DNA from 3 places in the Syntrophomonas sp. UBA1041 genome. Region 3 is predicted to be linked to each of the others. Evidence: riboswitches for the same ligand, from Rfam matches in the RefSeq annotation. Region 3 holds a riboswitch; each other region holds the start of a gene.
What was found. A riboswitch is a leader RNA that binds a small molecule or an ion and turns the genes downstream of it on or off. The one in region 3 is predicted to bind cobalamin.
Positions count from the first base shown of each region.

Region 1 (8,858 bases), on a different contig from region 3:
TATGAGAGACTGAAACAACTGCATCAGGCGGGAGCGGCCTCGGATAAGGATTTCGAAGATATACAGGCCGCCTTGACGGCTGCCGAAGCAGATGTTTCCAAGGCCCAGGCTGCATTGAACAACTCCCGGGATGATTTGAAAAATACCCGGGTGTCCTCACCCATCGATGGTTTGGCAGCCAACCGCAGCGTGAACCGCGGGCAAATGGTATCACCAGGCACAGCCTTAATGGAAGTGCAGAATCTAGCCGAAGTTTATGTGATCATTTCCATAAGCCAGTCTGATTTGGGACAGATCAAAACTGGAATGGAAGCGGATGTCACTGTCGATGCATATCCCGGTCAGACCTTTAAAGGTGTTTTAACTTCAGTAAATCCCGCCGCAGACCCTCAAGCCAGGATATTTCAGTGTAAAATCAAGGTCCCCAACCCGGACGGCATATTGCGTTCCGGCATGTTTGCCAGCGCAGTAATCCATACCGGGGAAGCGACCAGCATTTTATGTGTTCCCGAGGCGGCTTTGACATCCAAACAGGAGCAGTTCTACGTTTTTGTTCCCCAGGATAATACGGCCAAATTGGTTGCGGTTGAAATCGGCGCGATCTTTGATGGCCGGGTGGAAATCAAGCAAGGCCTGGCCGAAGGGCAAACCGTTATTACCAGCAACGTCAACCAGCTCAAAGAAAACGACCCCATCCAAATCGTCCCGGAGCAGGGGGTATAGGCCATGTTCTTAACCAATCTAAGCCTGAAACGTCCGGTTCTAGCAACGGTAAGCATTCTGGCCCTGGTGGCCCTGGGGCTGTTCAGTTATTTGCAGCTGGCTATCAATGATTGGCCGGAGGTGGATTTTCCCTTTGTGGCGGTCACCATTGTCCAGCCCGGGGCCTCTCCGGAACAGATGGAAGCGAATGTGGCTGTTAAAGTGGAGGAGGCCATAGGTCAGATCGCCGGGGTCAAGCACATTTATGCCGAGACCCGTGAGAATGTCGCCATGGTGTGGGCGGAATTCACGGTGGAAACCAACAGCCAAATTGCTGCCCAGGATGTGCGTGACAAGCTGGCCTCCATCCGCAATCAGCTGCCGCAGGATATCAACGAACCGGTTATTTCCCGCTATGATCCCACCCAGGCCCCGATTATGACCCTGGCGGTCACCGGTGATGGTTCGTTGCTGGAACGCAGCCAGCTGGTCGAAAATATCATCAAGCCGCGTCTGGAGACCACCTCCGGGGTGGGGATGGTGGAGGTCTCCGGTGATGAACAGAGGGAAATCCATATTGATATGGATATCGACAAGCTCTCCGCCTACGCCATCAGCCCCGCTGAAGTTGCGGCAGCTTTGCAGCAGGAAAACATGGATGTGCCGGCTGGCAACCTTAACAGCGAGGATCGGACAGTATCGGTGCGGACTGCAGGGGAAATAAGCAGTCTCAAGGAATTCTCCGACCTCCCCGTAGCCCACCGGGGGGGCATATTGATAAAGCTCACAGACATCGCAACTGTTAAGGATTCTGTCAAAACACCGGAAAGCCGGGCCTTTTATCAGGGACAGCCGGTAATCGGACTAAATATCGTTAAACAGTCCGGTATTAATACGGTACAGCTCGCTGATGACATACGAGCCGCCATCAATAGGCTGAATCAGGATTTGCCCGCCGGGGTCGAAATCAATGTAGTGCGGGACAATTCCGTGCGGGTTCGGGCCGCGGTAAATAGTGTTTTGATTACCCTTTTTGAGGGCAGCATTCTGGCGGTTTTGACTGTCTTCCTATTTCTGCGCAACTGGCGCAGCACCCTGATTGGCGCCCTGGCCATTCCTACTTCCATCATCACCACCTTCCTGATGATATGGTTTATGGGCTTCAGCCTGAACACCATGTCCCTCATGGCCCTGTCACTGTCGGTAGGTCTGCTTATAGATGATGCCATCGTGGTGATAGAAAACATTGTCCGGCACATGCACCTGGGCAAAACCCCCTTAGAGGCCGCCCGGGAGGCCACCGCTGAAATCGGCCTGGCGGTTATGGCCACCACCTTTACGGTGATTGCGGTGTTCCTGCCCGTAGGTATGATGACCGGCATGGTAGGGCAGTTTTTTAAGCAATTTGGTCTGACGGTAATATTCAGTGTGTTTGTCTCCCTGTTGGTGTCCTTCACCCTGGTTCCATTGCTGGGCTCCAGGTACCTCAAGGAGGGTGAGGACCAGTATCGGGGAGTAATCGGAAAGATCCTGACCGCATTCGATCAGGGATTTGAATGGTTCAAATCGCAATATCTGCTGCTGCTGGACGCAGCCTTGGCGCATCGCCTCAAAACCCTGGCAGTAGCGGGAGTGTTATTCGTCGGCAGCCTGTTCGTGATACCGTTCATGGGCTCCAGTTTTGTACCCAACAGTGATTTCGGGGAGTTCAGCGTATTGTTGGATTTGGATGCCGGGATCACCCTGGATTCCGCCGCCCAGGTAGCAGCAGCTGCGGATCAGATTATAAGCCGTCATCCCCAGGTTTTAAGCACCTATGTTTCCACTTCAGCCGAGAACGCCCGCATCTTTGTGCAGTTGACCGACAAGAGCCAGCGTAAGGCGAGTATGGAAGACATCGCGGCGGAAATGCGGCAGCAATTGCAGACCCAGCCTGGTTTTAGTGCCAGCATGCTTTTCAACACTGCCATTGCTGAAACATACGCCTGGGAGTATCGTATCCAGGGAGATGATATAGAGCTAATGGCTGAATATGCGGCAAAGGCCCAGGGCATCCTGGAAAGCATCCCCGGGGTAGTTGACGTTTCCAACAGCTACCGGGAAGGCAGCCCGGAGACCAGATTGGAGGTAGACCGGCAGCGAGCCGCGGATTTGGGCATCAGCACCGGGTATATCGGCGATACCCTCTACACCCTGTTCACCGGGAGGGTGGTGTCACAGTATAAAGAGGGCGGGGAAGCGATTGATGTGCGTTTGCAGCTCAACGAATCACAGCGCCGCAGCCTTTCCGATTTAAGCCGGGTGTACTTGCCGACCTCAAACGGTAATATTGCCCTGAGTCAGGTTACCAAGCAGGTTTTCTCCACCTCCCCGCGTTCTATCGACCGCTTTGACCGCTCCCGTGAAATTGCCTTGATCGGCAATCTGCGGGGCATTTCTTTGGGAGATTTTAATAAGCAGTTTGCCCAGCGCATGGAGGAGGAACTCAAGCTGCCAGACGGTTATCGGGTATATGCCGGAGGTGATGCCGAAAGCATGGCAGACACATTCGATTCGCTGGGCTTAGCCCTGGTGATAGGTATTCTGTTCATATTCTTCATATTGGCGGCACAATTTGAAAGCTATATAGATCCCTTTTCCATCATGTTTTCCCTGCCTCTGGCCATTGTCGGAGCTATTCTGGGCTTGTTCCTGATGGGCAGCGATTTGAGTCTGGTTTCCATGATCGGCGTAATCTTGCTGATGGGCCTGGTAACCAAGAATGCCATACTGTTGATCGACTTTACCAAGCAAGCCCGGGCCAGGGGAGTGGAACGCAATCAAGCCTTGCGGGAGGCTGCCGCCACCCGCCTGCGCCCTATTTTAATGACAACTACCGCTATGATACTGGGAATGGTGCCAGTGGCCATGTCCCTGGGAGCAGGAGCCGAATGGCGGGCCCCGATGGCCCATGCCACTATCGGAGGCCTGATCACCTCCACCTTGTTGACTCTGGTGGTGGTGCCGGTGATCTATACCCTTTTCGACGACTTGACTCATTGGCGTAAAAAGCCTGTGCCTGAGGACATTGAAGCGAGCCCAACTGCCGCACCGGACGGTTTGCATGCCACTAGCCCAGAACGGGACGGTTATTCGCCATAAACAGTTATATAACTGACGGTTGTCAAATATATTGAAAAATACCGCCATGCAGGAGGTTGAACTATGTGGATCATATACACTGATAAGCAGGGAGACAACTATCCCCTTGAAATCGGCTTTAAATTGATCGACTCTTCCGAAATCTGCCATGATTATGACCGGATTACCGGCTACTGCCGGGAGGGATGCCCGGATTATGCCTCCGGGGGCTGTCCGCCTTACGCCCCGGCCTTGGCGGAGGTAGCGGTAAAATACCCTTACGGTATTTTGATCTATGCCAAGTTTCTTTCCCGCTTTAAGCCGGCCGGGATGGCGGCTGAAGATTTCAGCCTGCAGGACCTGGTTCTGTCAGATATGCTGAATCAACTGGGCTATGCGGTTATAGGCCAGCATCCGGATAGCTTGTTTTTCTTGAACTGCGGTCACTGCCAGGGATGTGGCACGGAAACCTGCAGTTTCAAACTGGGTGAGGAGAGCTGCCGCAAGCCTGAACGGCGCGCTTATTCCATCGCCGCTACCGGAGTGGATGTGACCCAGACCCTGAAGGATGTTTTTGATATCACCCTGCAATGGATCAAGGAAGGCAATCAGACCGAATACATCATCAAGGTCATGGGGCTGCTCAGCCCGGACCCCGAGTTGCCGCAGGCCATTGAACAGCGGATGGAGCCGGTATTGAACAGTCTGGAATGCATAAAATACCAGGTTGGCAGCTCTGAAGCGGGGCTGATTTTGGAAGAGAGATATTCAGTTACTCTATAGATCGGATTATTTTTGTGCTTGTCAGTATTTCATGTGCAAGTATATAATTAAAAAAATTGAATTACCTTATGTTTCGGGTGCCCCTTTAGGGGATAATAGGGAATCAGGTGCAAGACCTGAACGGACCCGCCACTGTAACCGGGGAGTTCCAAGCCGTATAGCCACTGGGAAACTGGGAAGGCTGGCTTGTATCTAAGGAGCGTTTGATCCGGGAGTCAGGAAACCTGCCTGTAAAACATCTGGTTGAGAATGAAGGTAAAGTTCTCAGGCCTTAATGGCTTGGGGACTTTTTAATTTTGGCTAATACTAAAGGAGGTTTTATCAAATGGAACGACTGGAAGCAACCTTGCAGAGTATTGGAGAACCGAACCTTGAAGCGGCGCAAGCAGCGCAGAAGCGCCTGGACAATCTCACCAAACCCCTGGGCGCCCTGGGGATTATGGAGCAGATCGTAGTGCGCCTGGCCGCCATCCAGGGTAAAACTATCCCCGAACTGGGGGCTAAAGTGGTTATGGTCATGGCCGGCGACCATGGGGTGGTGGCCGAAGGAGTCAGCGCCTATCCCCAGGAGGTCACCCCGCAAATGGTACTGAACTTCCTTAATAACGGGGCCGCCATTAATGTTTTTTCCAACTATACCGGCTCCAAAGTGGTGGTCACAGATGTGGGAGTGATGGGTCCGGCCATTGAGCATCCCCGGCTCAATGTTCGCAAAATCCGGGAGGGAACCCGCAACATGGCCCGGGAAGCAGCCATGACCGAAGCTGAAGCAGTGGCTGCTATTGAAGTGGGAATAGAACTGGTTCAGGCCGAGATCGATGCCGGGGCGGCCCTGGTGGCCACCGGGGAGATGGGAATCGGAAACACCACTCCCAGCAGCGCCATTCTGGCTGTATTTAGCGGGGTTGATCTGGATATAATCACCGGCCGCGGCACCGGACTTGATGACAGCGGCCGCCACAAGAAAATCGCGGTAATCAAACAGGCCCTGGAGCTAAACCAGCCCGATCCCGGCCAGCCGCTGGATGTGCTGAAGAAAGTAGGGGGACTGGAAATCGCCGCCTTGACCGGTGTCATTATAGGCGCTGCAGCCCGGCGCGTACCGGTGGTAGTGGATGGCTTCATTTCCAGCGCGGCTGCTCTCATGGCATGCAAGATGAATCAACGTTGTCAGGATTTTCTGTTTGCGTCCCATCTTTCCCAGGAGCCCGGGCACCGCATTATGCTGGAATATATGGGCCTGCAACCTATCCTGCACCTGGATCTGCGGCTGGGCGAAGGCACCGGAGCGGTTTTAACCTTCCCGATCTTTGAAGCGGCCGTAAAAGTTATGAAAGAGATGGCCACCTTCGGAGAAGCCGGCGTTTCCAACAAAGAATGACACAGATACACGGACAAGACCTAATGGAAGGGCCAGCCACTACCTTCCAATAGCGATACGTAGGCTGATCCATGTACACTTATAGCCCCGGGGTATGGAACATATGTTCAGTCCAGAGGAAGCCAATGGCGGCGCTAACACTTAACCGGGTCAGTATATTTAAAAAAGGCTGTTCTTGGAACAGCCTCTTTCTACCAAACAAACTTATGCCGAATGATCGGCTGTCTTCACGGGTTACCCCACACTGGCTAAAAGCCGCCCTGATCCGTTTATTTTTAGCCCGCCGTATAACCTCCGTCAATTACTAATTTTTGACCTGTCACAAAGGATGCTTCATCGGACATTAGAAATACTGCAGGCTTGGCAATTTCAGCAGGAACTCCCATGCGACCGCCATATTTACCGCGAGGTACGATTTCTTTATCTTTTACCGGGTCATTACATAATGGATGTAATGCTGCTAATTGCGCAAAGTCAAATGCTTCTGTCGCCAATGAATCTTGGGCTGCCAAATCATTTTTATCGGCAGCTACAGCTGCTTGGAATAATGGGGTCATAATATAACCTGGATTTACAGTATTTACACGTATACCGTAATCCGCCAATTGCAGGGCCAATGCTTTTGATAAACCAACTACGCCATGTTTACCCATTGTATATTGAATTAAATTGAAGCGTTCAATAAAAACTTCACCGGTTTCACAATTTACAACTTTAGGACGACCGGCAACCCCGTGAATACTTGAAACCATCACGATTGAACCTTTTATTCCATGTTTGATCATTAAACGAGAACCATATAAGGCTGTATAGAATACCCCATCTTCATTAATGCTTTGAATAAATTTGCGGGATTTTAAAACTTCTTCCGGGTCTTTATCGAAATCTTCCGCAGTTACCACACCGGCATTAGCCATTATTGCATTTACAACGCCATAAACCTTTTCTGTAATTTCAAATAATTTTTCAACATCTTTAGGTTGAGATACGTCAGTGTGAACAAAAGTTGCGCGTCCTTCACCGTATTGATCGTTTAATTCCTTAACAAAAGCTTCACCTAATTTGTCATTAATGTCGGACACAACTACCCCTCTTGCCCCTTCAGCCAATGCTTCACGAACTGTTGCTGATCCGATAGAGTCAAAACCAGGAATTGCTGAAACTGAACCTGTCACTACTACCACTTTGCCATCCAATTTACCCATTATAAATTCCACCTTTCTAAAATCTTCTCTCTCAGGTATTTTTACTTATGATAGAGGGTATTTCCTAATGGAGGGAGGCTATGATCACCGTGAAATACCCTGATAAGGGCAAAGCGCCATACCCAACTATCATCGCCCTGAATCATCGTTTGCACATCACCTCTTTCTTTTCGTTTATGCTTGAAAACAAAGGGCCAATATCCTTACTGTCATCTAATAAGACTTTTCATAAGAATACTGGTCTGTCTTGAAGCCGCCCATAAAGGTTTCTTCGCGATCCACCAAGATATGTAATTGTAATTTTCGCTATTCGGTCAATACCCGGTCAAAAACCACCACATGAATCCAGAAATCACGTTCCGGCTCAACATCATAGGTCTGGTGAATAGCCTTGGCCTGCAGTTTTTCCTCAAAATATGGCACATTATCGATGGCATGCTGCCATGCCACCTGCATGCGCGCTGCTCTGACCACATCTTGCCCCGCCGAGGTTTCCACAATATATATCTCCGGGTCGGTAAGAAATCTTTCCCCCCGAATGATGAGCATGTCTTCCCAGACCACCACCTTGGTGTAATCAACCCCCTTGCCTAACTTTTTTTTAAAATACTGCTCCATGTAAACCTTGAGCTCGTGCTGCATATGCCTGCGCTGGCGGTCATCCATTTTTTTGCGGGCATCAAGACGGACTATGTTTTTTTCTGGCTCGCCATATTCTTTTTCAAATGACACGGTATCCACTCCCCTTAATTTATCTAAAGAAAGCAAAAAACCAATATTCTGACGGCCAAGTTTAAAAACCCAAAGTTTAAAACCCTATCGTCAAAATATTGGTTTTCTGCAGAGCCACCATACTGGTTTCTCTGTAATCAACCACTATTAAGTTTTAATGCCTGCTCGTAATTTTATTCCCCAAACAAATTACATTCCGAATTAATCCTAATAGATATCGGTTTCCTACGGAGCCTCCTTAAGGGTTCTCTATAGTCAACCATTATAATTTTACACGTTAATAATAGAACACTACTGGCTATATTGCAAGCTTTTTTAGAGCAATCAAGGGGACGGTTCCGTTGATCGGATTGGAGCAATCAAGGGGACGGTTCCGTTGATCGGATTGGAACATAAAGGTATTCCGGGGGATAGTCAACAAATCTGAAAAGTATTCATGGAGTAGCTGCCGTGCCTATTATGGTTATTCCTGAGTACCCGCCTGATTTGACACATGTATATTTGGTGTTGGACATATTTGCATGCCCAAAGGAACAAGCAATAGAAAAAATGCGAATGTTTGAGGCTGAAAACAGTGAAGATGGTTGCTTGGAAGATACTAAGAACACAAAATTCCATGATGATAAAGCTTTCAATTTGATAATAGAGCAATTGCAAGGATGTTCTATTCCTTCTTTACAATAAATACCGCAAATGGAACGGAGAGAAATAATAAAGCGGCTCAAAAGTATTGAAGGTATGAGCATCAGTCAAATCATTCGCATAACCGGACTGACTTATTATGAAGTATATAAGGCTTGAAAACAGAGTTGACCCAATCAAGAGAACCGACAGACCGTGTGAGAAGTTTGGATGAGATTCAAAACAACGTGATAGGTTTCCTGGTCACTGAGTATTACTAGTGATATTTTGATGAAAAACAGGCTGATGCGGTC
Region 1 covers NZ_DCEA01000112.1:6,722-15,579, forward strand. Annotated here, with positions in the region: gene B2633_RS16555 (efflux RND transporter periplasmic adaptor subunit) at 1-723, shown strand, start outside; gene B2633_RS16560 (efflux RND transporter permease subunit) at 727-3,843, shown strand; gene B2633_RS16565 (DUF2284 domain-containing protein) at 3,907-4,605, shown strand; cobalamin riboswitch at 4,664-4,851, shown strand; gene cobT (nicotinate-nucleotide--dimethylbenzimidazole phosphoribosyltransferase) at 4,931-5,986, shown strand; gene B2633_RS16575 (SDR family NAD(P)-dependent oxidoreductase) at 6,262-7,191, opposite strand; gene B2633_RS16580 (Na-translocating system protein MpsC family protein) at 7,498-7,923, opposite strand; gene B2633_RS16585 (hypothetical protein) at 8,374-8,607, shown strand.
Region 1: it holds a riboswitch for cobalamin, as region 3 does, so the genes downstream of both, cobT (nicotinate-nucleotide--dimethylbenzimidazole phosphoribosyltransferase) here and B2633_RS09665 (precorrin-6A/cobalt-precorrin-6A reductase) in region 3, are expected to answer to the same signal.

Region 2 (11,583 bases), on a different contig from region 3:
AGGACGCGCTTCACGCCGTTAAGAGCGCCAAAAAAGCAGGTTTCAGGGTGATAGGGGTATTTGATCCCTCAGCAGACCAAGAATGGGTCGAAATAGTTGAAACCTGTGATGATTACATCAAGGATTTCCGGGAAGCCATAGTGATATTAAACATTTAGGGGCGGGGCCAAGTCATTTTGCCCGGCGAATCGCATTGAACAAGAAAAAGACAGCCATGCCCAGGAAAGCAGACAGGATGGATCCAATGATTATCGCCAGTTTGGCCTGATGTATCAACAGCGGATCAGAAAAAGCGAGATTAGTAATAAACAAGGACATAGTAAACCCTATACCAGCCAGACATGACATGGCCCATATCTGCATCCACATAATCCCGGAAGGCAGTTGAGCTATACCGAACCTGACGGATAACCAGGACAAGAGAGTAATTCCTATCGGCTTTCCAATAACCAGACCCGCGGCAATTCCCCAGAACACCGGACTCATCGAACTGATAGTGCCATTTCCTTGACCCAGGTTCACCCCTGCATTGGCCAGGGCAAAGACTGGCAGCACAAGATAATTCACGAATGGATAAAGTTTATCCTCAAGTTTTTGCAAGGGGGAATCCAGATTGTCAACCGATACCTTTAGTTTTTTCATCATTTTCCGTTGAGTTTCATCTGTACACATGAGATGGAAATCTCCATTAGGAAAGCTATTTATGATACCTTCCGCCTCTGATATAAACTGTGTTTGATTATGGCGAGCCCGTGCCGGAATAGTAAATGCCAGCAATACACCGGCTATAGTAGCGTGAATGCCGGAAAGAAAGAAAGTCACCCATAGTGCGATACCCAGAAGAGCGTAAGGATACGTTTTCCTTACGCCTTTAAAATTTAAGAAAGCCGATACTGACAGAATAATAAAGCCAAAACCCAGATTTACCAGACTTATCTGCTCAGTGTAAAACAACGCAATTACCAGGATGGCCCCCATATCATCAAAGATCGCCAGAGCCATCAGGAATACTTTTAAAGCCAGGGGGATTGATGAACCCAGAGCTGTTAAACAAGCCAGTGAGAAGGCAATATCAGTTGCCATGGGAATACCCCAGCCCGCGTGACCAGGGCCTCCCTGGGTCAAGAGCAGGTAGATCAAGGCTGGAAATACCATGCCTCCCACAGCAGCGATGGCCGGCAAAATAGCATTTTCAATGCTCGATAATTCTCCCACCAAAAGCTCTCGCTTGATTTCCAGCCCAATAACAAAAAAGAAATAGGCCATTAGCGCATCATTGATCCAATGGCCTAAACTATTGCTAATTCCATATCTCCCAATGCTGACGGTGATGAGAGTATCCCATAGGGCATAGTAGCTGTCGGAATAACTGGAGTTAGCCCAGATAAAGGCAATGATAGTCGCTGAAAACAGCAGTAAAATGCTTCTCATCCTATCGTCAAGAAATTTGGATAATGGCCGCATCATTTGCGTTAGGAACAGACCGTTATTGTCCCTCATAATCTCTCCTTCGTTAAGATAATCTTGGGTATATAATTCCCGGATAATGCGGTAATTCGCTGCTGAGTTCTGAGCTGGCAACCTTTGACCTTATTCATATACTCAGTAAATCCTTTCAACGTGGATTCACAGTTCCCCTATTATTCCTAACCTCTGTATATAACACCAATGAGGTTGATAAATCTACAATAAAAAAAGCGGCCAGCCCTGTTACAGGCTACCCACCCCAGTAACCGTTTCTCATAGAAAAACACCCTATCTTGCGGTTGCAAAACTTAGGTATTTTATCCCCGCACTCCAAGTTTTCACCAGAAGCACTTTGACCGTCATTAATATTATTGCTTTTGATTTATAGTAGCAAAAAAATGAGTCTGATGGAACATTATAGGCCAAAAATTTGATCCCCGTGCCTGCCCGCTAAAAACAATATCCCCTATTGCCAAAATACCTTGGGATAAATAAAATATATATATACTATACCCTGTATGGGTACATAAAACGGAGGAAGGTTATGACTATGACTCGCAGATCATTTTTAAAAAGGGCCACAATATCCGGGATTGCGGCGGCCAGCATCATGACCGGTGCAGGCAAAGTTCTGGCCGGGACCAGATCAACTGGGAACTACGCTATTCTGCATGATTTGAATAAATGTGATGGTTGTGTGCATCAGGATACCCCCAAGTGTGTTCTGGCATGCCGGGTTAAAAATGAACTCAATTTTCCTCAGCCACAGCAGCCTATTAAAAATTATTGGCCACAGCCCAAACATGAGGACTGGTCTGGAAAAAGGCATGTCACCGACCGCCTCACCCCCTACAACTGGACCTATGTCCAGCATCTGGAGGTGGAACACCAGGGGAAAAAGATCGAGGTTCATGTTCCCCGCAAGTGTATGCATTGTGACAATCCGCCCTGTTCAACTTTATGTCCTTTTGGTGTTAATGATAAGACCGCCGAAGGTCCAGTGGTGATCAACCCCAAGGGGTGTTTTGGAGGGGCTAAATGCAGGGACGTTTGCCCCTGGCATATCCCTCAGCGCCAGGGCGGGGTAGGGCTGTATTTGGAAGTAGTCCCGGATTTGGCTGGAGGAGGAGTTATGTATAAATGTGACATGTGCCATGATCTGATCAAGCAGGGACAGCAACCGGCCTGCGTAAACGCCTGTCCCAGGAATGCTATTATGTTTGGCCCTCAGTATGAGCTGCATGAGTATGCACAGAACTGGGCCCGCCAGAATCAAGGCTATGTGTACGGAGATGAGGAGAACGGTGGAACAGCTAATTTCTATATTTCCATGATACCTTTTGAAGTTATCAATCTTGCCATTATCGACCAGGATCTGGACGGCACGACTGGCAGAGTCGATATGGCGGTAAATATTGAAAACCCACTTGACGAGCCTGGTAATATCTTGAGCGGTTTATTAATGGCTCCTGTTGCCGGGGTATTGGCAGCAGGAATAAGTACTTACCAGATTATGAAAGGGGGCAATGACGTTGAAGATTAAGCGCCACAATACAGCTATACGCTTTACTCATTGGGTTACCGCGATGTCTATTTTTGTCCTGTTGTTTACCGGCTTTGGACAAATGCCCGTTTACAAAAGATATTATGTGGACCAACTACCGGGGCTGGCCTGGTCGAGCAATTTTCTGGCTACATTGTATCTGCATTATCTGGCAGCTATGGCATTAATATTTATAAGTGCCTATTATGTGACCTATTTAATTGTCAGTAAAAGATGGGACATCATACCCCGCAGGGGTGATTTTAAGGAGTCCATGCAGATATTTGCTTCCATGCTGGGGTTGGCCGAGGAACCGGAAAATGACAAATATCTGGCAGAACAACGCCTGGCCTTCGCGGTGACTGCTTTCTCGGTAATGGCCTTGATTGTAACCGGAATACTGAAGGTATATAAAAACCTGCCCGGGATGGAATTTTCAGTGGGTACGGTATTCTGGCTGGCGCAGATTCATAATCTGTTTACCGTGATATTGCTGCTTTCGGTTATTGTTCACCTGGCAGCGTTTCTCATCAAGGCTAACCGGCCCCTGGTAGCAAGTATGTTCACAGGCTATATCGATAGGGAGTACGTAATACATCGCCATGCTGCGTGGTGGGATAAACTGAATAAAGAGCACCGTGAAGCCGGCCTCACGTCTCCACCCGTACACCCTGAAGCAGTTCTCATAGCGGAGCAGGGAAAATCTTGCCTTGACAAAACCGGGAATTCATCCTAGTATAAACAAAAAAATAGGCCATGAGAGTTGCAGGTGCCCGACAGGGAGAATAGGGAACCGGGTGCAAATCCCGGGCGGGCCCGCCACTGTAATGCTGAGCCGATGCCGCAGCCACTCCGGTAAGGGGGAAGGGGCATGCCGGTGAAGAAGCTGAGTCAGGAGACCTGCCTGTAGCTTAAGGTTGAAGCCGAAAGGCAAAAACCTGGTGCGGAATTGGAGAGTCCATACCTTTTTGAGGTATGGGTTTTTTATTTTTTATGGGGGTGAATGAAATCAAAGCAGCGGTTTTGGAGACCATCGGCAGCATCCGTATTGAAGACCGTCCCGAACCTCAATGCCAGGAGGGGGATGTCATTTTAAAAACCGAGGTGTGCGGCTTGTGCCGTACTGATATGAAAGCCTACACCATCGGACAGCGGGATCTGCGGCTTCCCCGAGTGCTCGGGCACGAGATAACCGCCACCGTGGTTGAGGCCTGCAGTCAGACTGAATTCCGCCCCGGGGACCGGGTGCAGGTTTCACCCGGTGTGCCCTGCGGAAACTGCCATTTTTGCCGGCAAGGTCTGGACCACCTGTGCGACCGGGTGGAAATCATGGGATTCCACCGTGACGGAGGCTTTCAGGAGTATCTGCACATACCTGCTGCGGCGGCCCAGAGGGGCATTCTCAATCACATCCCGGCGGGATTGTCATTTGAAGAAGCCTGTATGTCAGAGCCTCTGGCCTGTGCCATTAATATGCAGGACGCTTTGCATGTCGGTCATGGTGATGCAGTCCTGATTTGGGGGGGCGGTCCCCTGGGAATATTAAACGCCCGGCTGGCCAGGAGCCGGGGGGCTGAAGAGATCTTCATAGTGGAGAGCCATCCTGATAGAATGATGCGTCTGCAGGATTTGGAAAATAGATGCCACTTACTGGCTGATCTTGAAGGGCTCAGAAAGGCGCTCACGGTCATTACAGATCACGGCCAGGCTGATGTCGTCATACCTTGTTGTCCCGATCCCAATGCCTTCAGAAGCTCCCTGCAGGTATGCTCCAAGCGGGGGCGGATTGGATTCTTCAGCGGGATGTCACAGCAGCCGGGCTTCACCAATGATGAATGGAACCTGCTTCACTACCTGGAACTAACCGTTATCGGCGCATATGGATGCTCCATACGTAATAACCGCTCCGCCATGCAGTTGATGGAAAGAGGGGATGTGGTGGTCAAAGACCTGATTTCCAGGCGTATCGGACTGGATGAACTGCAAGAAGGGTTGGATTTGATAGCTGCGGGGAAGGAAATGAAAATAGCGATGGATATGAAAAAAGGGAGGTAATGTGAGATGTCATTATGCGCACAGGAATTTGGCCGGACTATTGCTGATTTGATCAACCAGGTTGATCTGCCGCGGGACCGTTCCAAGACAGTATTCAGTGAAGTTCTGCTGGATCGTCAGTCGGCCATGCATCAGGGCGCATTTTTGAGCGCCCTGGCCGCCAAAGGTGAGACCGCTGAAGAGATTGCCGGGATCTGGGAGGCTATATATGAACATGACACCTGCAAGGTTGCCCTGGATAACCATGCTGATGTGGTGGAAAACTGCGGCACCGGGATGGATAGCCTGAAAACGTTTAACATCAGTACTGCCGCATCTATCATTGCGGCAGCTGCGGGAGTGGTGATGGCCAAGCACGGCAGCCGCGCCATTACCTCCAGCTGCGGAACCATCGACCTTTTAGAAGCATTGGGCGTTGATGTTGAAGGTCCACCGGAACTGGTGAAACACAGCATTGAAACGGCTGGTATCGGTATCTTTAATGGTATGAGCCCGCATATTCATCAAAGCCTGGGCAGAATTTTATCCCAGATTTCGTTCGGAACAGTTCTGAACATTGCGGCCTCCCTGGCCAACCCGGCCCTGCCCCGCTATGCCGTCCGCGGCGTCTACGACCGGGGATTGCTGACCCCGGTAGCCAGGGTGATGAACGAAATAGGATACCGGCGCGCCCTGGTGGTACACGGGCTGGACGCCGGCGGCGAACAGGGCATGGATGAGGCTTCCACCCTGGGAGAGACCCTGGTGGCAGAATTGTATCCCGACGGCTCAATTCGCGAGTTTTCTTTTTACCCGCAGGATTACGGAATTAAACAGGCCAGTCTGGAGGATCTCAGGCCCCATATCGACAGGGAACAGGAGGTCCTGCAATTCCTGCGGGTGATTGCGGGGCTGGAAAACGGCCCCCGCACCGATATTGCCTGCCTGAATGCCGCACTGGTCATCTATGTTACCAGACCGGAGTCATCTCTGGCCGACTGCCTGCAGGCTGCCAGGGAAATGATTAACAAGGGCCTGGCCCTGCAAAAGCTTAGAGCATGGGTGTCAGCACAAAATCAACGCCCGGAACGGGGCATTATCAGGCTTAACCAGCTTTTGGAGAAGATGTAAAAGACATTCCCGACGATTTGTCACCCCGGAGAGGAGGAGCATGGTGATTAAAATGCTGGCGATTAAAACCGAAGCGGGATACTACAAAGAGGGCGATCCGTACATGATGGTGGATTTGCCCCGGGCATCAGTCTACCCGCCGGAAAAGGCGGAATACGTGCAAGGCATTATGACGGGCTTAAAGCAGCAAGGGGTGGCAAGCCGACTGGTCGAGATGCATATAAGCCTTACCGAATGGGAGGACATATCCGCCTGGCGCAGCAGCCAGATTTGAGCTGTCAGGCTCCGGGGTAAAGCAAAGCCGTAACAAATACAGATGCCAATATTACTGAATATTTAAGCACCTGGGCCCGGCAATAGTGTCCCTGGGGACAGAATCAGTCAAAACCGGTTTTGCCGTGATTTTGATTTCTTTCCGATAGTATGCTATCATGGCTGAGTAAGATTGTTTTTTCAACTGCTTATATTAGTATAAGGCAATATGGGCTTACAGAGCGGGAAACTCAATTTATTATGAGTTGTCCGCTCTTTTTACATTAATACGGTGAAACCATATTTACTAGGTTGCATTTGCAGATGAATTAACAAAAGGTTGTGCCGCAGCCAACGGGGTGAGGGCATAGCCTGCATTTAAATAAGTGGCAAGCCCACATGTAAGGAGAAAAAAATTTGAATTTCGAAGAACTAAACCTGATTACGCCAATCCTGAAGGCTTTGAAGCTGACCGGATATGCCATGCCCACTCCGATACAGGAGCAGGCCATACCGGTGGTCCTTGCAGGCCGGGATTTGGTAGGATGCGCCCAGACTGGCACCGGAAAAACCGCGGCCTTCGCGATCCCTTTATTGCAGACCATCTATAAAGGGAAGTCCAACCTGAGAGAACTTCGGGCCATAAAAGCTTTAATCTTAACTCCAACTCGTGAACTGGCGGTGCAGATAGGCGAAAGCCTGGCTGCCTACGGGAGATATACCGGGCTGAAGCACGCGGTTATTTTTGGCGGGGTGTCGCAAGCTCCGCAAACCAATCAGTTGAGGGCGGGTGTGGATATTTTGGTGGCTACTCCCGGCCGGCTGCTGGATCTGATGAACCAGCGGCATATCCGTTTGGACCGGGTCGAGATGTTTGTGCTCGATGAGGCCGACCGCATGCTCGACATGGGGTTTGCTCACGATATGAAAAAGATTATCGCCCGGCTGCCGGTTAAGAGGCAAACTCTATTGTTTTCCGCAACCATGCCCCCGGAAATTGCCAGGCTGGCAGATGATATTTTGAAACAACCGGTCAGGGTTGCAGTGAGCCCGGTTTCATCGACAGTGGACACTATCGAACAAGCTGTCTATTTTGTGGATCAAAAGGATAAGACCTTGGCGCTGATTCAGTTGTTAAATAGCGACTCCATCGATTCTGCCCTGGTGTTTACCCGGACCAAGCATGGAGCTGACAAGGTGGCCAAAGCCCTGGCCAACGCAGGGATTCCTGCCCAGGCCATCCATGGCAACAAATCACAGCAAGCCAGACAGCTGGCCTTGAACAATTTCAAGGTCAAACGCACCAGAGTGCTGATTGCAACCGATATCGCCTCCAGGGGCATCGATGTGCCGGAGCTGTCCCATGTCATAAACTTCGACCTGCCCAATGTGCCTGAAACCTATGTGCACCGGATTGGAAGAACCGGCCGGGCCGGTCTGGGAGGAACGGCGGTATCATTCTGTGACCGCGAGGAAAGGAAATACCTGCGGGATATACAGGCCTTGATATCCCGAAAATTACCTGTCATCCGAGAATTGCCCCGTGCAGTGAGCCTGGCTGCCAGATAATTGTATATTGCCTGGGCTATTCAAGAGCCCGAAATCAGCGGCTGCCCAATGAGAGCCTGAGTCCCGGGAAGATCGGGAAAACAGCCTCCATTGGGGAGCATCTTCATAAGAAAGCCCGGGTCAAGCTATAAAAGCTATAAGAATGGCAACAATATATTGTAATAAATTCAATGGCACAACCTGCCAAAAGGAGTACTTTTATGGAAGAGACTATTTTAAAGGCGAGTGAAAGAAGCAAACAACGCGGCAAGTTCAGGGAAAAGGGCTTTGTGGCCGGGGTTATTTATGGCGAAGGTATGCAGGCGAGTAATCCGGTCAAATTCGACAGAGCGGCCTTGCAGCAAGTTCTTAAGCGCCATGGCTCCAATGCCAGAGTGACGATTCTGTTTAACGACAATAAGACACTGGGCTTTATCAAAGAAGTGCAGCGGGATGCGATTTCGCAGCAGATTACCCATATCGATGTGCAGCTGGTTTCCAAAGATCAGGAGGTCAAACTATCCGTTCCTATTGTTTTCAGAAATGTGGAAGATCTGGCAGACAGACAACTGCAGCTTCAGGTCTACAAATACGAGGTTCCTGTTACGGGAAGAATGGATTTGATGCCTGACGCCATACAAATCGATGTGGCACCTATGAATTTAGGCGATTCAATCACTGTAGACGACTTCAACCTGGATCCGCAGATAAAAGTAAGCGAAAAAGAAGATGCCGTCTATGCAGTGATCAATAATCTGCCGGTTGAAGAGAGCGCAGAAGCCGAAGAAAACCCAGAGATCAATGAGAATGCCGAACCCGCAGCCGAATAAGGCGCAATTGGGGACGTGACAAATTTGGGACCGTCCCCAAGGGGGTTATTTCGGTGTATATTGGGTAGCAGGGAAGACATAATCACACTTTCGAAGGAGCAGTCTTGATGCAGGGTTATTTTGCAGTTGGGACTATACTTTTGCTTATTACTCTGGTGATCTCGCGGGCTATTCTGATGCGAAAACTGGGCATCAAAGCCATGAGGTTTGGCGAGATGGATAAAACCGATTTCCTCATTCCTCCATTTGCTTTGCTGTTCTTCTATCTCATCTTTGCCAGCGCTCTGAACTGGCCGAAATTCGGCGCTGAACTGTTTTATAATGATATGGCGGCTTGGATCGGCGTGGCCTTGTGTATACTGGGCCTGGCCTTTTTCTTTTTAAGCCTGACTTCTTTTGGCAAAAGCTTTCGGGTGGGTATCGATGAAGATCAGCCCGGCGCTCTGATAACAACTGGCGCCTTCGCTGTCAGCCGCAACCCCATTTATACCGCTTTCGGGTTCATACTCCTGGGTATATTTTTGATTTTCCCCAATTGGGTGGTATTATTGTACCTCCTGGCGGGTCTGTGGCTCATGAATCGCCAGGTTCTTCGCGAGGAGGAATCATTGCAAAAGATCTACGGTGAACAATACCTGCGATACTGCCAAAAAGTCCGCAGGTATCTTTGATACAGCGAATTGAATCCGATGGGGTACTTTATAAGCAAATAAAGCCGGAGACAACCTTGATACGGGCGACCTTCGTCCCTGGAAGGCATGGCATACCTGGATATTTCTCGTGCTCGCCGACCTTCCATTAAGCTGATTACCTGAGGGCCAAAGAAATCTTCAATGGCCCACATTAAATTTTGTTCGCTTTTTGGAAGGCATTTCAAAATCGTTCCGGCCTATTCCCGAATTTTGGTCTATTTCTTCCGTTTTTTACCAACAGCCAGAGCGGAGAGCGAAATATTGGTGACGGTAGCAAATGCAATATTAAAGCATTCCTGGCTGACAAGTTCAACAACATAATGGCAGCATTCCGGGCAGGTTTCACAAGCGCAGAAGCTGAAAGCGAAGGAATCTGACTGCTGTACGAATTCGTTTTCATTCTGGTTTGTTACAAAATCTTCGTTAGACTGTCTCTCGAAGGTCCAGGTGCCGAGAGGAACATGACTGCCGCAGCAGACCCTGCTCAGCTTGAACACTAAACGCAGCAGAAAGTTGTCGTCGTCGGTGGTTCTGAAACTAATAAGTGAAAAGAAGTCCAATTTGACAGTGGGGTCGATCAAATCGCTGGTGTCAAGAGAAACTGTCGCCTGAACAACCCCATAGCTGCTGTTGTTGATACCGGATGAAGCCGCCCCATTAACCAAAATGCCGTTACAGGATATCGGACCGGAGCCCACACTGGTGCCGCACTTTAAGATCGTCTCAGTTTCAAAATCGGGTTTATTTTTGTCTTTATCCTTCTTAAAATCCTGGTTATCGTCCTTTTTGGGAAAAGGGCAATAGTTGTCTTGCTCCTCATAATAATCTTTCTTGGGATAAGGGGAATAATCATAATCCTCTTCCCTGCGATTATCACGCCTGTAGGAATCTCTCTGATAACGGGTTTTCATATAATAACCTCCTATATCTTTAAATAATCTGCCAAGCCATTTATAAATAAACGGCTGCTTAGATTTACTCTAGTTTATTCTCTAATACCATAATTTGGTTACTGTGCCGGATGCGGGAAATGCGAATTATCAATCATTTGTGAATGCGGGGAGTTCAACTGTGTGGCCCGGGGTCAACAAAAAGGAACTCCCGTATTATCGGGAGTTCCGTAATATAGAAATTAGCTTTATGCTAGTTTATGGAAAGAACTGCCGGCACGTTGGGCAATAAGCCCAATAAGCATTTTACTTTGGAGGTTTCTGTAATTCCGGTCTTGCACCAGACCACAAAATGTTCGCAATTGCTGATGGAAGGACTGTATTCGCGCTCCCCAACCTTGCTTAATGCCCGCTGTGCAGTCTGACGGGGCGAGTAGATTCGATAATAGGGGCTTTGCCGGATTAATTCCAACAGCTTTAGCCTGTCGATAAGGGAGGTTAAGCTTCGAAACGGGGCCGCCAATACGTCGATGGGTTCATTTTCATTAGTCTCAGGAAAAATGCAGATAAAATAGCCGGTTTTGCCATGCAGGAATCTATCCAGGGTGGTTTCCCGGATATAGTGGTACTTCTCAAATTCGTCAATATACGGGGCATAATGCACCACGCTATGGTCATTGATGTAAACCCCATAGTGTTTGGTGGGACCGCGGTAAACGCCAATAATATCGCCGAAACTTGCCGATACAACCTCATCAGCCATGTGATCTCCCCCTAAACTGATGTTGAGCGTTGTATTTAAAGTCTACGATGCCGATCCTCAGATTATACTCGTCGACATAATATGAAAACTACGACCTCTGGCATTATTCCTCCGATTCATTAAATCAGTATCACCCCGCTTTGCTAATCTTTATATAATTATACATTAAATTCCTCTCCGGCAGGCTGTTTCGAATCCAATTTAAAGGTATCCAGGGAAAATGCAAATGGGGCGGTGAATAATACCGCCCTCCATAAGGCCGCATGGTGCAGAGATAAAGCGGAGGGATTCTATTAGCCGAAGCCCTCCGCTTGATTACTTTTATTTAGGCACAAACTGGCCGGTGACCACTTTGTCATAAGGGGCTATCTTTTCCAGTTCTCCGGCATCTTTGATGATTTGCTGCAGGAGATAAAAATCGTTTTCCAGCAAT
Region 2 covers NZ_DCEA01000003.1:18,964-30,546, reverse strand. Annotated here, with positions in the region: gene B2633_RS00655 (HAD family hydrolase) at 1-158, shown strand, start outside; gene nhaA (Na+/H+ antiporter NhaA) at 172-1,464, opposite strand; gene B2633_RS00645 (4Fe-4S dicluster domain-containing protein) at 2,012-3,010, shown strand; gene B2633_RS00640 (formate dehydrogenase subunit gamma) at 3,000-3,746, shown strand; cobalamin riboswitch at 3,761-3,932, shown strand; gene B2633_RS00635 (alcohol dehydrogenase catalytic domain-containing protein) at 3,986-5,065, shown strand; gene trpD (anthranilate phosphoribosyltransferase) at 5,072-6,175, shown strand; gene B2633_RS00625 (hypothetical protein) at 6,219-6,449, shown strand; gene B2633_RS00620 (DEAD/DEAH box helicase) at 6,845-7,996, shown strand; gene B2633_RS00615 (50S ribosomal protein L25) at 8,197-8,805, shown strand; gene B2633_RS00610 (methyltransferase family protein) at 8,913-9,476, shown strand; gene B2633_RS00605 (DUF4489 domain-containing protein) at 9,713-10,408, opposite strand; gene B2633_RS00600 (lecithin retinol acyltransferase family protein) at 10,641-11,150, opposite strand; gene B2633_RS00595 (ABC transporter substrate-binding protein) at 11,472-11,583, opposite strand, start outside.
Region 2: it holds a riboswitch for cobalamin, as region 3 does, so the genes downstream of both, B2633_RS00635 (alcohol dehydrogenase catalytic domain-containing protein) here and B2633_RS09665 (precorrin-6A/cobalt-precorrin-6A reductase) in region 3, are expected to answer to the same signal.

Region 3 (11,583 bases):
TTTCGCTGGTGATCAACACCCCGCAATGGTTATTCCCTACCTGGTTCAAGGGCAGATGGATGAGAGGGGTCTCCTCTTCCGGGCGGCAGCCATAAGTTGCTTTGATTTCCTCCATGTGCCTTTCCTTAAAGGGACTGGTGTAGAAATTGAACAGAGGCACAAATTGATCCAGGAAATGGTTGGTGATCTCAGCCAGGTTGTGACCGTCAATGGATCGTTCCGGGTCGAGATAGGTTTCTTTAATATTGGTGTTTACCGCCTGGCGGCCTTTTTTCATATCCACTGCGGCTTTAAGGCGGACTGCTGTTACAGGGCTGATCTGAAAGGGCAAGGTCAGAAATTCCTGCTCATTTACTGTAACCAGGGTGCGCAAGGGTCGGCTTTGCACCTTAAACCGGGCTACCGCCCCCAGCGGTATAGAGCCGACTTCCCGAATGGCTCCCCATTCCGCGGTGACAGGTCTGTAGGGGTTGAAATAATGCAGCTTCTGGTCGGTCAGCATTATAAGAATAGGTACCCGGCCATGGTCTTTACAGGTGAAATACAAGCAATAGGGCTTTTCCCCGGATTCAATCGACGGGCAGAGTTTGCGGGTGTAATCCATTAGAAAATCAGGAATGAGTGGAGCAAAATACAGGTCTCCGGCTTGATAATCGAGATTGTGCCGCAGCATTTTTAACTTCTGTTGCCATGCAAACCAAAAGACCATCAGCATCTTCAGGCCCCTCCTCTCCTCTTTCTGTTTATTATATCGACAGTTTTAACTAAAAGTTCACTTGTTAAAACCGAATCGGCAGTTTTTAGTTGAGGACACGAAGGACGTTATGGTTGTGCCGCCACATACCATAACGTCCTCATTATCCATTATCGAACTACTTCACTTCAACCACCCAGCCGAAGGGATCCTCTACCTGACCATACTGTATGCCGGTCATGGTGTCGTATAAGCGGTGCGATATCTCACCGATATCGCCATTGTTGATAGTGATGATTCTGCCGTCCCAATTGAGTTCCCCGATGGGAGAAATGACCGCGGCAGTGCCGGTGCCAAAGGCCTCTTCCAGTTTTCCCTGTTCATGAGCCGCATAGATCTCCTGTATGCTGACCCTTCTTTCTTCGACCGGCACCCCCCAATGCTTGAGCAAAGCCAGGGACGAATCGCGGGTGATGCCCCCCAAAATACTGCCTTCCAGAGCCGGAGTCACCACGGTTCCGTCGATCTTGAACATCACATTCATAGTGCCGACTTCTTCGATGTATTTCTTCTCCACACCATCAAGCCATAAAACCTGACTGTAATGCTTTTCTTTGGCCTCAATCTGGGCTTTCAGACTGGCAGCATAGTTGCCCGGGGTTTTGGTATGGCCGGTTCCGCCTTTGACGGCCCGGACATAATTGCTCTCCACATAAATCTTGACGGGATCCAGTCCTTCCGGATAATAAGCCCCAACCGGGCAGGTAATCACCATAAATTTATATGTAAGCGAGGGGCGCACCCCCAGGTAGGGATCGGTGGAAATGATAAAAGGCCTTATATACAACGATGTGCCTTCAGCTTCGGGCACCCAATCGCTATCAAATTTTACCAGTGTCTTGATGGCCTCCACAGCGAAGTCTACATCCAAAGGCGGTATCACCAGCCTTTCATTGGAGATGTTGGCCCGCTCCATGTTGGCGTAGGGACGAAATAGATTGATGCGGCCGTCTCTGGTTTTGTAGGCTTTCATCCCTTCGAAAATCGCCTGTCCGTAGTGGAACACCATGGTGGAGGGGTCAAGCTGCAGAGGGCCGTAAGGTACTATCCTGGGATCGTGCCAGCCATTGCCTGCGGTGTAATCCATAACAAACATGTGGTCGGTAAAAAACTCTCCGAAAGGAAGGTCGTTCTGATCCGGTTTAGCCTTGGGAGAGCTCGTCCTGGTAATTTTGATTTCCATGGACATAATGATCACCTCTATCCTCCAAAAATATATGAGCCCTTTCTAAGGTTGATTTCAGGTTTTTATATACATTTGTCTGTATACAGCATACAATACGCAAGAACTCCGGTATGAAGCGATTTGCAGGTTTTTATATGAATTTAATTATTGCACTACAGGGGAACAAAAACAAGGGCGTATCATCAAGTAATTGCAGTAAACATTTCCCTCCCCGACACACGGGGGCATTTTCCTGGTGTCATTTTTTGATTCATTCAGTAATCACAACCACCTTGCCCGGCAATGAGCCGGGCGCCGGCATAGCGGCGTTTCCCGCCTTCGCTCCTGAAAATGACCAGGGATAAGTTTCCCCCCTGTCACTATGCGATGCATATAAGAATCATCGCAGCCCTGACAGTCAAGTTTTATGTTCAAGTACCACTCCTCACCACAAGCATTGACACAGCATGCAGATTCCTATATAAGCAGGATATGGCTATTGAAACGCCGAATTTTGCAGGGATAGACATAAAAAGGAGGGGGATTTATGTCAGATCGAGGCCGTTTGGTATTGCTGGGCGGGCCGTCCTGCGCAGGCAAAGGGCCGCTGTGCAACGCCCTTAAATTGATGTACCCTGCCCAGGAGGCCAAACTTCGCAAGCTGGTGATGTATAATACCCGCAGCCCGCGTCCGGGTGAAAACGAAGGGGTAGACTACTATTTCCGCAGTCACGAAGAAATGGAGCGCTTAAGTGAAGGCGATGATTTTATGCTTTTGGAGGTTCGCGGCGATCTGCAAGGCCTGGATACCCGGGAGCTGTTCAGCGTCCTGGATAACGGTCAGGATGTGCTTTTCGAGGGCAATCCTTACGTTCCCCAAGCCATTTGGAGTCTCCCCGCGATGGCGGAGGTGCATATCTTGCGGGTGTTTTTGTCCCCGCTTTCCAAGGCGGAGATCATCTGGCTGCAGAACCGCGGCGTCAGGGTAAGGGAAACGCTGGTGGATATGATGCGCCGTAAACTCTTGCGCCGCACCCAGAGACAAAAGGGCATCCTCTCTCTTAAGGATCTGGAAAACATCGAGAAGCGGGCCGGCAGCGCGCCTCTGGAATTGGAGCTGGCCTGGCATTTTGATTGGATCATCCCCAACCATGACGGTGAGGACAGTGAAAACTGGAATGCTTTCTACTATCCGCTTGGCGACGCTTTAAAAGCAGTGGAGGCTTTTGCCGCTTTGCTGCGCAATGAGCCTGCCTCCCATGCCGAAAAGTGGGATAAGGATTTGTGGCCTGAGAAATAAATTACTGACTACGGTTTATTGGTGTCAGGGGCACGAGGATATCGACCTACTCTCTGTAGTGTATCAACTTCATACCCCTGACAATTTATGTCCGGTAGGCGGCTCTTGCCAGTTCCAGGGGAAGTCCGGGATAGAGGCCCCCGCAGGAGCCCAGGATGTAACCGGGAGCCCGGCCCCAATCCCGGCACAGCTTGGTGGCTTCCGATTTGAGCTGAAAAGGGTCTTTCAAGCCCAGTGGCCCTTCAAACTGCAAATTGCCCCACCACACCCAGGTCTTAATCATTTCAGGCGGAACAACACCGGGGTTCATACCGGCATCCGGTTGCAGGCCGTGTATGCCCCAGAACCCCGCCCGGGCCAGATCGGGGATTATCCCTGTGACATCGCCGTCGGAATGAAACAGTATGGGGATGTCTGACACCTGCATTTTCTTCAGCCAGCACCGCAATTCAGGAAAATAATACTTGCACAAGTAAGCCGGATCTACCAGGAGACCGCTTTTCCCAGCCAGATCATCTCCCAGAATAAGCCCCTCGCAGCCCCCCTCCAACGCACCGGCGACCGCTTTATAGATACTTTCCAGATAATTGCCCATGAACCCCCGGCTGATGCTGGGCTTATGCACTATCCACTCCGAGGCCCGAACCCATCCCAGTGATTCGATCAAAGTATTAAAAGGTCCGTTGATTAAGGCGAAGGTAAAATAGTCCTTTCCGGACCAATAAGACCAGTCTATATTGGATCGAAAATCGACGGGCAGGCTTACTAAATCAGCCTGCAGTTCCTCCAGCAGGGCTTCTCTGGACAGCCCGGCCTCCCGGAGGAAAGCATCCTCAATCACCATCTCCCCTTTGGGGGGCCGGTCAGATTTTGTTTTGCGGAGCGCATTCCATACGCGTAAACGACCCATATCACTGCTGGCTTCCTTGAAAAATTATTATGGCTGCCTCTGGCCTGTAGTATAAAGTTACTTTATTATCTTCCAACTAAAAATATTATAGCAGATGTCAATAAATGTATTTAGCATCCCAACATTCTGTCGGCGGAAAGAAGGAAAAATAATCCAAAAAGCGGAATACGCTTATAGAGAATGCCAGTATATCCTGTATAGATAAACAAGGAATAGCGGCGTTACCGCATATTATAAGGAGGGGTATAGTAAATGTCAGTTTGGGAGGAGCATTATCGCAAGAATCAGGCCTCTTTCGAAGAGGCTGCGGGCAGGGTTCAATCCGGGGATTTTGTAGGCATTGCCCTTGGTGTTGGGGCTTGCACCCCGCCTATGTATGAGGCCATTCTGAATCGCCATGAAGAACTTACCGGGGTTGTGATCGCGGATGCAGTGCAGTTGCGGCCCAACCGCTTGTACGACCCCGGGTTCATGGGGAATTTACTGGGCAGGATCGATTATTGCCCGGCCTTTGGCATCAGCACCATCCGCAGGATTCATTCTACCCTCATACCAGATTTTTTACCAATAACCGCCCACGATTTTGGAGATAAGATGGCAGCCAACTCCGATGTCTACATAGTCATGATCACACCGCCAAACAGTAAGGGGTACGTCAATCTTGGCCTGACCAATTTTTACACCATGGAGACCGTCCGCAAGGGCAAGGCCTCGGGCAAACTCCGCCTGGCCATCGCCGAGGTCAACGAGAATATGCCCATAGTACTGGGCGACAACTGGATGCATGTATCCGAATTCGACTGTTTTATCGAACACAACAGCCCTATACCCATCTTTTCCCGCAGTCAGCCGACCGAAATGGAGAAGACTATCGCCGGATACGTGCTGGACCTGATTAATGACGGCGACACTATTCAGATGGGGATCGGCGGCATTTCAGAAGCGGTGGTGTGCGGCCTGGAAGGCAAACATGACCTGGGTATCACCACTGAAATGTTCCCTATAGGGCTGAACAAGCTGGTGGAACAGGGCATCGTAACCAATGCCAGAAAACCTCGGCATCGCGGGGTCACACTGGCCACCATCTGTATGGGGGACCAGGAGCTTTATGATTACATCAGTGAAAATCCTTCCTGTGAATTCTATCCCTCCTCCTACACCAACAATCCCGTTGAATTGGCTCAATACCCCAACCTGGTGGCTATAAATATGGCCGTCATGATGGACCTAAGCGGCCAGATCAGCTCCGAAGGCTGGGGACACCGTATGATTAGCGGGGGCGGAGGGCAGCTGGACTTCATGCTGGGCTCTTACTGGTCAGAGGGCGGCAAAGGCGTCACTTTGCTGTCGTCAGCGCGCCAACAGGCGGACGGCAGCCTGTCATCATCGATCCTGCCTGAGCTTCCCCCGGGCACTCCGGTGACGGTTCCGCGCACCTACGCTCAGTATGTGGTCACGGAGTATGGAGTGGCCGACTTGAGAAACAAAAGCCGCCGTCAGCGGGCTCTGGCTTTGATAGAGATCGCCCATCCCGACCTGCGCGGCGAACTGAGAAAGTCCCTGCAGAAGAACTTCTACCCCGGCTTCAGTGCCGCAATCAGCAACATAACCCAGTCCTGATCGAGTAAACAGAACCCTTCCCCTTATTACTGTTACAGGGGGAGGGTCCTTTTATATTTATATTACTGTGCGCGGGGTTTTTAGGGTTTGATCAGCGTCTGGCGGAACTGGGATTTGCTGCGGGGGGGCAGGTTGGGTGAGGCCAGACCGAGTGCGGCCATCTCTTGCCAGGTTTCCAAAAGCCAGGGGGTCTCCAGCCGGGCGGCTTTTAAAACTTCTCTCTGAGAAAAAACCTCTACAGGGGAACCCTGGGCCAGGACTTTTCCTTTATTTAACAACCACACTACATCGGCCCACTGGTAGGCCAGGTTGACATCGTGGGTGGAGATCACCATGGCCTTGCCCTGCCGGTGCAGCTCATCCAGAACCCGCATGAAGCGCTCCGCATTGCCGGGATCCAGTCCTGCGGTAGGCTCATCACAGATAATCAATTCTGGCTCCATAACCAAAACGCCGGCCAAAGCCACCATTTTCTTTTGGCCTACGCTTAGAAAATGGGTGGGTTTGGAGAAAAGGGGCTCGATGCCCAGCTTGCTCCCTACTTCCTCCACTCTGCGCCGGGCTTCGGCCGGGTTGCATCCCTGATTCATCAGGCCAAAAGAGATGTCCTGAAAAACGCTGGAGGAAAACAATTGATTATCCGGGTTTTGAAATACTATTCCCACCTCCCGGCGCAATACCTGCAGCGCCTTTGTATGGTACTGCAGAGCTTTGCCTTTATAGTAAACCAGGCCTGAATGCGGGCGCAGCAAACCGTTGAAGTGAAGGAACAAGGTTGATTTGCCAGCCCCGTTCGGACCTAGAATCGCCGCTTTCGCATTGTGGGGCAGGGAGAGGGTCACCCCGTCCAAGGCCCTGGTGCCGTCCTGATAATTATAGGCCAGGTTTTCGGCAGCTATTAAATCAGAGTGCATATCCATCCCCCGTAACTATGGATCAAAATCAGACTGGCTATAAACATGCCGCTTAGAGCCAGATGCAGAGGCCGCACAATATACTGTTCATCCAAAACCTGCAGGCTGCCCTTGAATCCGCGCGCCAGCAAAGCGTCATAACAGGCGTTGCTTCTCTGCAGGTTCTTGATAAAAAGGTTGCTGAGCAAGGCGGTCAGTGAAGTTAAATGTCCGGCAAAACCCCGGTAGCCGCAGCGGGACTGTTGGGCCACGTAGATGTCCTGGGCGGTTTGCAGAAAGATAAAGATATTCATATAGATTAATCCCATCAGATCGACTGCCACACCGGGAAGCTTGAACAAGCGCAGCACGTAAACCAGCTGCACCACTGGCGTAGTCAAGGCCAGCAGATACATGGCACTTACACAGGCCAGACTGCGCAAAAGCAGGTTTATAGCCTCCTGTAAAGACTGGGGGGAAACGCCCCACCACATGCCTCCGGCATAAACCCCCGGCCAGATACCAGTTGAAAGCGTGCTGTTGGTTATGGCCACGCTCACGCAACCCACCGTCAGGAATACCAGGGGAATTGCCATTAAACCAAGATATAAGCGCCAGGAGACCCTGGCTTTCCCCACCAGCAGGGCGAATATTGCCAGGATTACCAGACAGGAAATGGTTCTGGAATCAAGTGCCAGAACCACTACCAGGATGGCCAGGGTCAGACCAAGCTTAACAGCCGGATGCAGCAGGTACCAGGGAGAATTGTAGGCGGCCTGGTCTATGCTGTTCATGCCTGAGCCCTGCCTTTACTCCTGCCTATGCTGTAGCCCAGATAGTAACATATGAATCCTGTCCCCAGGGCCGCTTGCAAGGCGAACAGCAGGGATTCGATTTCTCCGCTGGGAGGCTCCCATATTGGGTTGAACCAGGGTTCATAGCCGGGATTGATTTCTTCGATGACACCCTCAGCCTGCCCGTCGGCTCCGCCAAACTCTGCGCCTTGATTACTATATAAGGCGTAGACTACCAGACACAACATGATGGCGATCAATATAAGATTTCTCTTCACGCCTGCTCACCTCCGATGCTCATGTCACGCAGGCTTTCCACTTCCTGCCGGTTGTACGCATATAACAAATCCACCACTAATACGGTCAATATGCCTTCTATTATAGCGATAGGTACCTGTGTCACTGCAAAAATGCCGGTGAATTTGATCAAAGCCCCATAAAAACCGTCGGGACCTCCCGGGTAGGCTAAAGCTAATTGCAGGGCAGTAACGCAGTAGGTGGCAAGACTTCCCAGCGCCGCCCCAATGAGTACTGCAGCCCAGTGGGGCAGCCTGGTCTTTTTTAGGAGGGCGTAAACGCCGTAAGTCACTAGCGGGCCTACGATTGCCATAGACATGACATTGGCGCCAAGAGTGGTCAACCCGCCATGGGCCAAAAGAAGGGCCTGGAATAATAAAACGATCAGGCCGATAAGCACCATTACGGCAGGCCCGAAAAGAATGGCTCCCAGGGCCACCCCGGTAGGATGGGAGCAACTGCCGGTGACAGATGGCAGTTTTAGTGCCGAAAGCACGAAAGTAAAGGCGCCCGCAAAGGCTAACAACAGCATGGCTCTGGGGTTTTGGGCCACCAATTGCCGGGTTTTTCTGATGCTCAGGTAAAGAAAAGGCAGCATTAAGACAAACCAGGCCACAGCCCAGGGCAGCGGTAAGAATCCTTCCATTATGTGCATTCCGAATGATAACAAGATAGTTAACCTCCTTCCTGGTTACGATCAGTTCACTCTTTTAATCAGCTATATCAGGCAAATCAATTAAGTCTATTCCCCCCTATCGCTGTATTAAATCCATTAACTGCTTTATCCCGCAGGCGGTAGGATATTGTTGCGAGGTCTTTCTTTTGATGACAACAATAGTCAGATTAAGATCCAGGGCGGCCGAGATTTTGGTGTCTGCGCCGCCCATTTTGCCGCTGTCCCGCGTCACCACGACATCCGCATTATAAGTCTTGAATAATGTTTTGTTAATTTTGCGGGAAAAGGGGCCTTGCATGGCCACGATATCATGGATAGGAATTCCAATATCCTGGCATTTCTTTACTATTTTCCAGTCCGGCAGTACGCGGACTACAAACCGGGTCCCCTGCAGGCGGGAGTCATTGCAGAAGCTGTCCAGGCAATAGCTCCCGGTAGTTAAGAATACATTTCTGGCGCCGATTTCAACTAATTTGTCCACCGCATCTGCAAATGAATATACCGTGAACAATAACGGCGAAACAGGCAGTTCCAATTCCTCCCGGTAATAGCGGATATATCGAGGTGCGGGGGTGATCTGGTTTATGGCTTCGAAAAGGCCGCTGCTGCTCTCGGAGCTGGCGTCAATCACTATTTTCACCTCTTGGTCATTAACAAACTGCATCAAATCCAGGTTATGATCAGGCAGGAGATGACATCCCAGTCCGGCGTCGATAATGTGGTGACGGCAGGAAGAATTGGTTGGATAAACAACCACCTGACAACCGCATTCAATAATCCGTGCCATGATCTCGGGGGCTTCTTTAATTCCTGCGACCAGCATAATCAACCCATTTCCCTCCCTGCTTACAGGCATAAAAAATAGCAGCACATCTTGAAACCTCACCTTGGCGGTGACAGCAAGAACAGGCTGCTTACTGGCTCAGGTATCATCGTGTCACCAGATCTGGCAGACACTCTCCCAATACAGTCACTGGCTCGGTTTGGCACCGATTGTCTTTTCAGCCGTTTCCCTCAGGAAAAGGCGCCCTATGTTTATTCAATATAAAAACCCTGTACCGTATGATACAGGGTTGTGGTTCACGACCATCGTACACACCCATGCACCGTGGGCTAATGTAGACTAAATAGAATGCAGCAGGTTTCCTGACTGAGGTTCATCGCCTTTTACGCCTTCCCAGATCTTCATCCAGTGGCATTCAGTAAAAGGCTCCCCATTACAGTGGCGGCACCGTGATGGATTTTCACCATCTTCCCTGTGTCATTCTTCACTGTTATTTAGTTAAGTCTTATTTTATCGGTTTTGGGCAAATATTTCAATCTTTTTTGGTACGCAAATTAAAACCTTTTTCAAAAACCTGGCATTTAATAAAGTTACTTCACTTGACCTGTTTCAAGGCCTCTACGAGGCGCAGGTTTTGATCGCGGCCTTTTACGGCGATGCGGAAGTAATATGGGGATAGGTTTGCGAAATTCGAGCAGTTGCGGATTAAAATACCGCGGGGACCCAGGCGCTCCTGCCACTCGTCTGCCGTAAGGCCGCTTTTTTCCGCGTCGATGAGCAGGAAGTTGCTTACCCCGGGGAATACCTGCAAAAACGGCAGCTCTTGCAGCCGCTCTATGAATAACTGCCTTTCCTGATTGACAAAGGCGATGGTCTTTTCCATATAAGCCACATCAGCCAGCGAAGCCCGCCCGGCCGCCAGAGCCAGGGTGTTGATCCGCCAGGTGGGGAGCAAAAACTCCATGCGTTTGATATGTTCTGCACAGGCTGCCGCATAACCCAGACGCAGGCCGGGAATAGCAAAAAATTTGGTTAAGGATCCCACCACTACAAGGTGGGGATTGTGCTCCACCTCCTGGCTTATGGAGAGTTCCCGGCCGGCGAAATCCAGAAAGGCCTCATCAACCACCATAACTCCCCGGACGTCCTGCACATAAGCGGCCAACTCCAGCAATTCCTGCGGTTTAAAAAGATTGCCGGTGGGGTTATTGGGATTACCGATAAATATCAGGTCACCGGGCTGCAGGGCCTCCCTGATCTCTGGCAAAGGCAGCCTAAACTGTTTATCGGCATCCAGGGCAATTCTAACCACCCGCGGGTTTTCCAGGCCTTCTCCGTATTCGGAAAAACAGGGGGCCAACAACAAGAGCCGCCCTTTATAAAACATCCTTCCCAGAAGGTAGATTAATTCCGAACCGCCGTTGCCCAGGACCAAATTGGCCTTATCCACCCCCAGGTGCTGAGCCAGGGCCAGTTTACAGGAATCGCCGCACGGTTCGGGATAGTGAGTCAGCTGTGAGATATTGCTTTCAATTGCCTCCAGGGCTTGCGGCGACGGTCCCAGAGGGTTGATGTTGGCGCTGAAATCCAGGATCTCGTCAAGCGCTATCCCCCACCTCTGGGCGGCTTTCCACACATCGCCGCCATGAACCGGTTTGCATAAATGTTGACTGCCCATAACACCTCCTACTCTGAACTGTCTAACCCCACCAGCGGGATAACAGAACTCCCAGGACTACCGCCTCTGCACTTACCAGGAGCATGATGCTAAGGCTTTGCTTGATGTGATCTATTTGCATCGGATGAAGGGGCTGACCCATTACCGCCCGCGGTGAGGCAATGCCGCCGTAATAATTGAGGCCTCCCAGCTGTATCCCCAGCGCCCCGGCTACGGCCGCTTCGGGAATGCCGCTGTTGGGGCTGGGATGCCGGGGCGCGTCGCGCCATATGGTTTTAACCACCCCGGAAAAACCGCCCCGGGTAAACGGGGCCAGGGGTAGATACAGCAAGCCGGTCAGCCGGGCCGGAATATAATTGGCCACATCGTCCAATCGAGCCCCGGCCCAGCCCAGATAGCGATATTTTTCATTTTTGTAGCCTACCATGGAATCCAGGGTATTGACGGCTTTATATGCCATAGCCAGGGCCGGTCCGCCCAAAAAACCATAGAACAGCGGCGCGGTGATGCCGTCGACAGTGTTTTCCGAAACCGTTTCCACCACTCCGCGGACCAGCTGGGCTTCATCCAGGTGCTCGGTATCCCGGCCTACAATCATAGCCAGGGCTTGGCGGGCCGGTTCTAAACGGCCTTCTTTCAAGGGGCGCAGAACCTCCCGGGCATGTCGATAGAGGCTGTTGATGGCCAGGGTCTGACTCATGAGCAGAATGCT
Region 3 covers NZ_DCEA01000066.1:17,642-29,224, reverse strand. Annotated here, with positions in the region: gene B2633_RS09710 (hypothetical protein) at 1-715, opposite strand, end outside; gene B2633_RS09705 (branched-chain amino acid aminotransferase) at 873-1,937, opposite strand; gene B2633_RS09700 (guanylate kinase) at 2,467-3,219, shown strand; gene B2633_RS09695 (uroporphyrinogen decarboxylase family protein) at 3,305-4,129, opposite strand; gene B2633_RS09690 (acetyl-CoA hydrolase/transferase family protein) at 4,382-5,749, shown strand; gene B2633_RS09685 (energy-coupling factor ABC transporter ATP-binding protein) at 5,830-6,663, opposite strand; gene cbiQ (cobalt ECF transporter T component CbiQ) at 6,648-7,436, opposite strand; gene B2633_RS09675 (energy-coupling factor ABC transporter substrate-binding protein) at 7,433-7,714, opposite strand; gene B2633_RS09670 (energy-coupling factor ABC transporter permease) at 7,711-8,403, opposite strand; gene B2633_RS09665 (precorrin-6A/cobalt-precorrin-6A reductase) at 8,486-9,265, opposite strand; cobalamin riboswitch at 9,529-9,700, opposite strand; gene cobD (threonine-phosphate decarboxylase CobD) at 9,789-10,871, opposite strand; gene cbiB (adenosylcobinamide-phosphate synthase CbiB) at 10,894-11,583, opposite strand, start outside.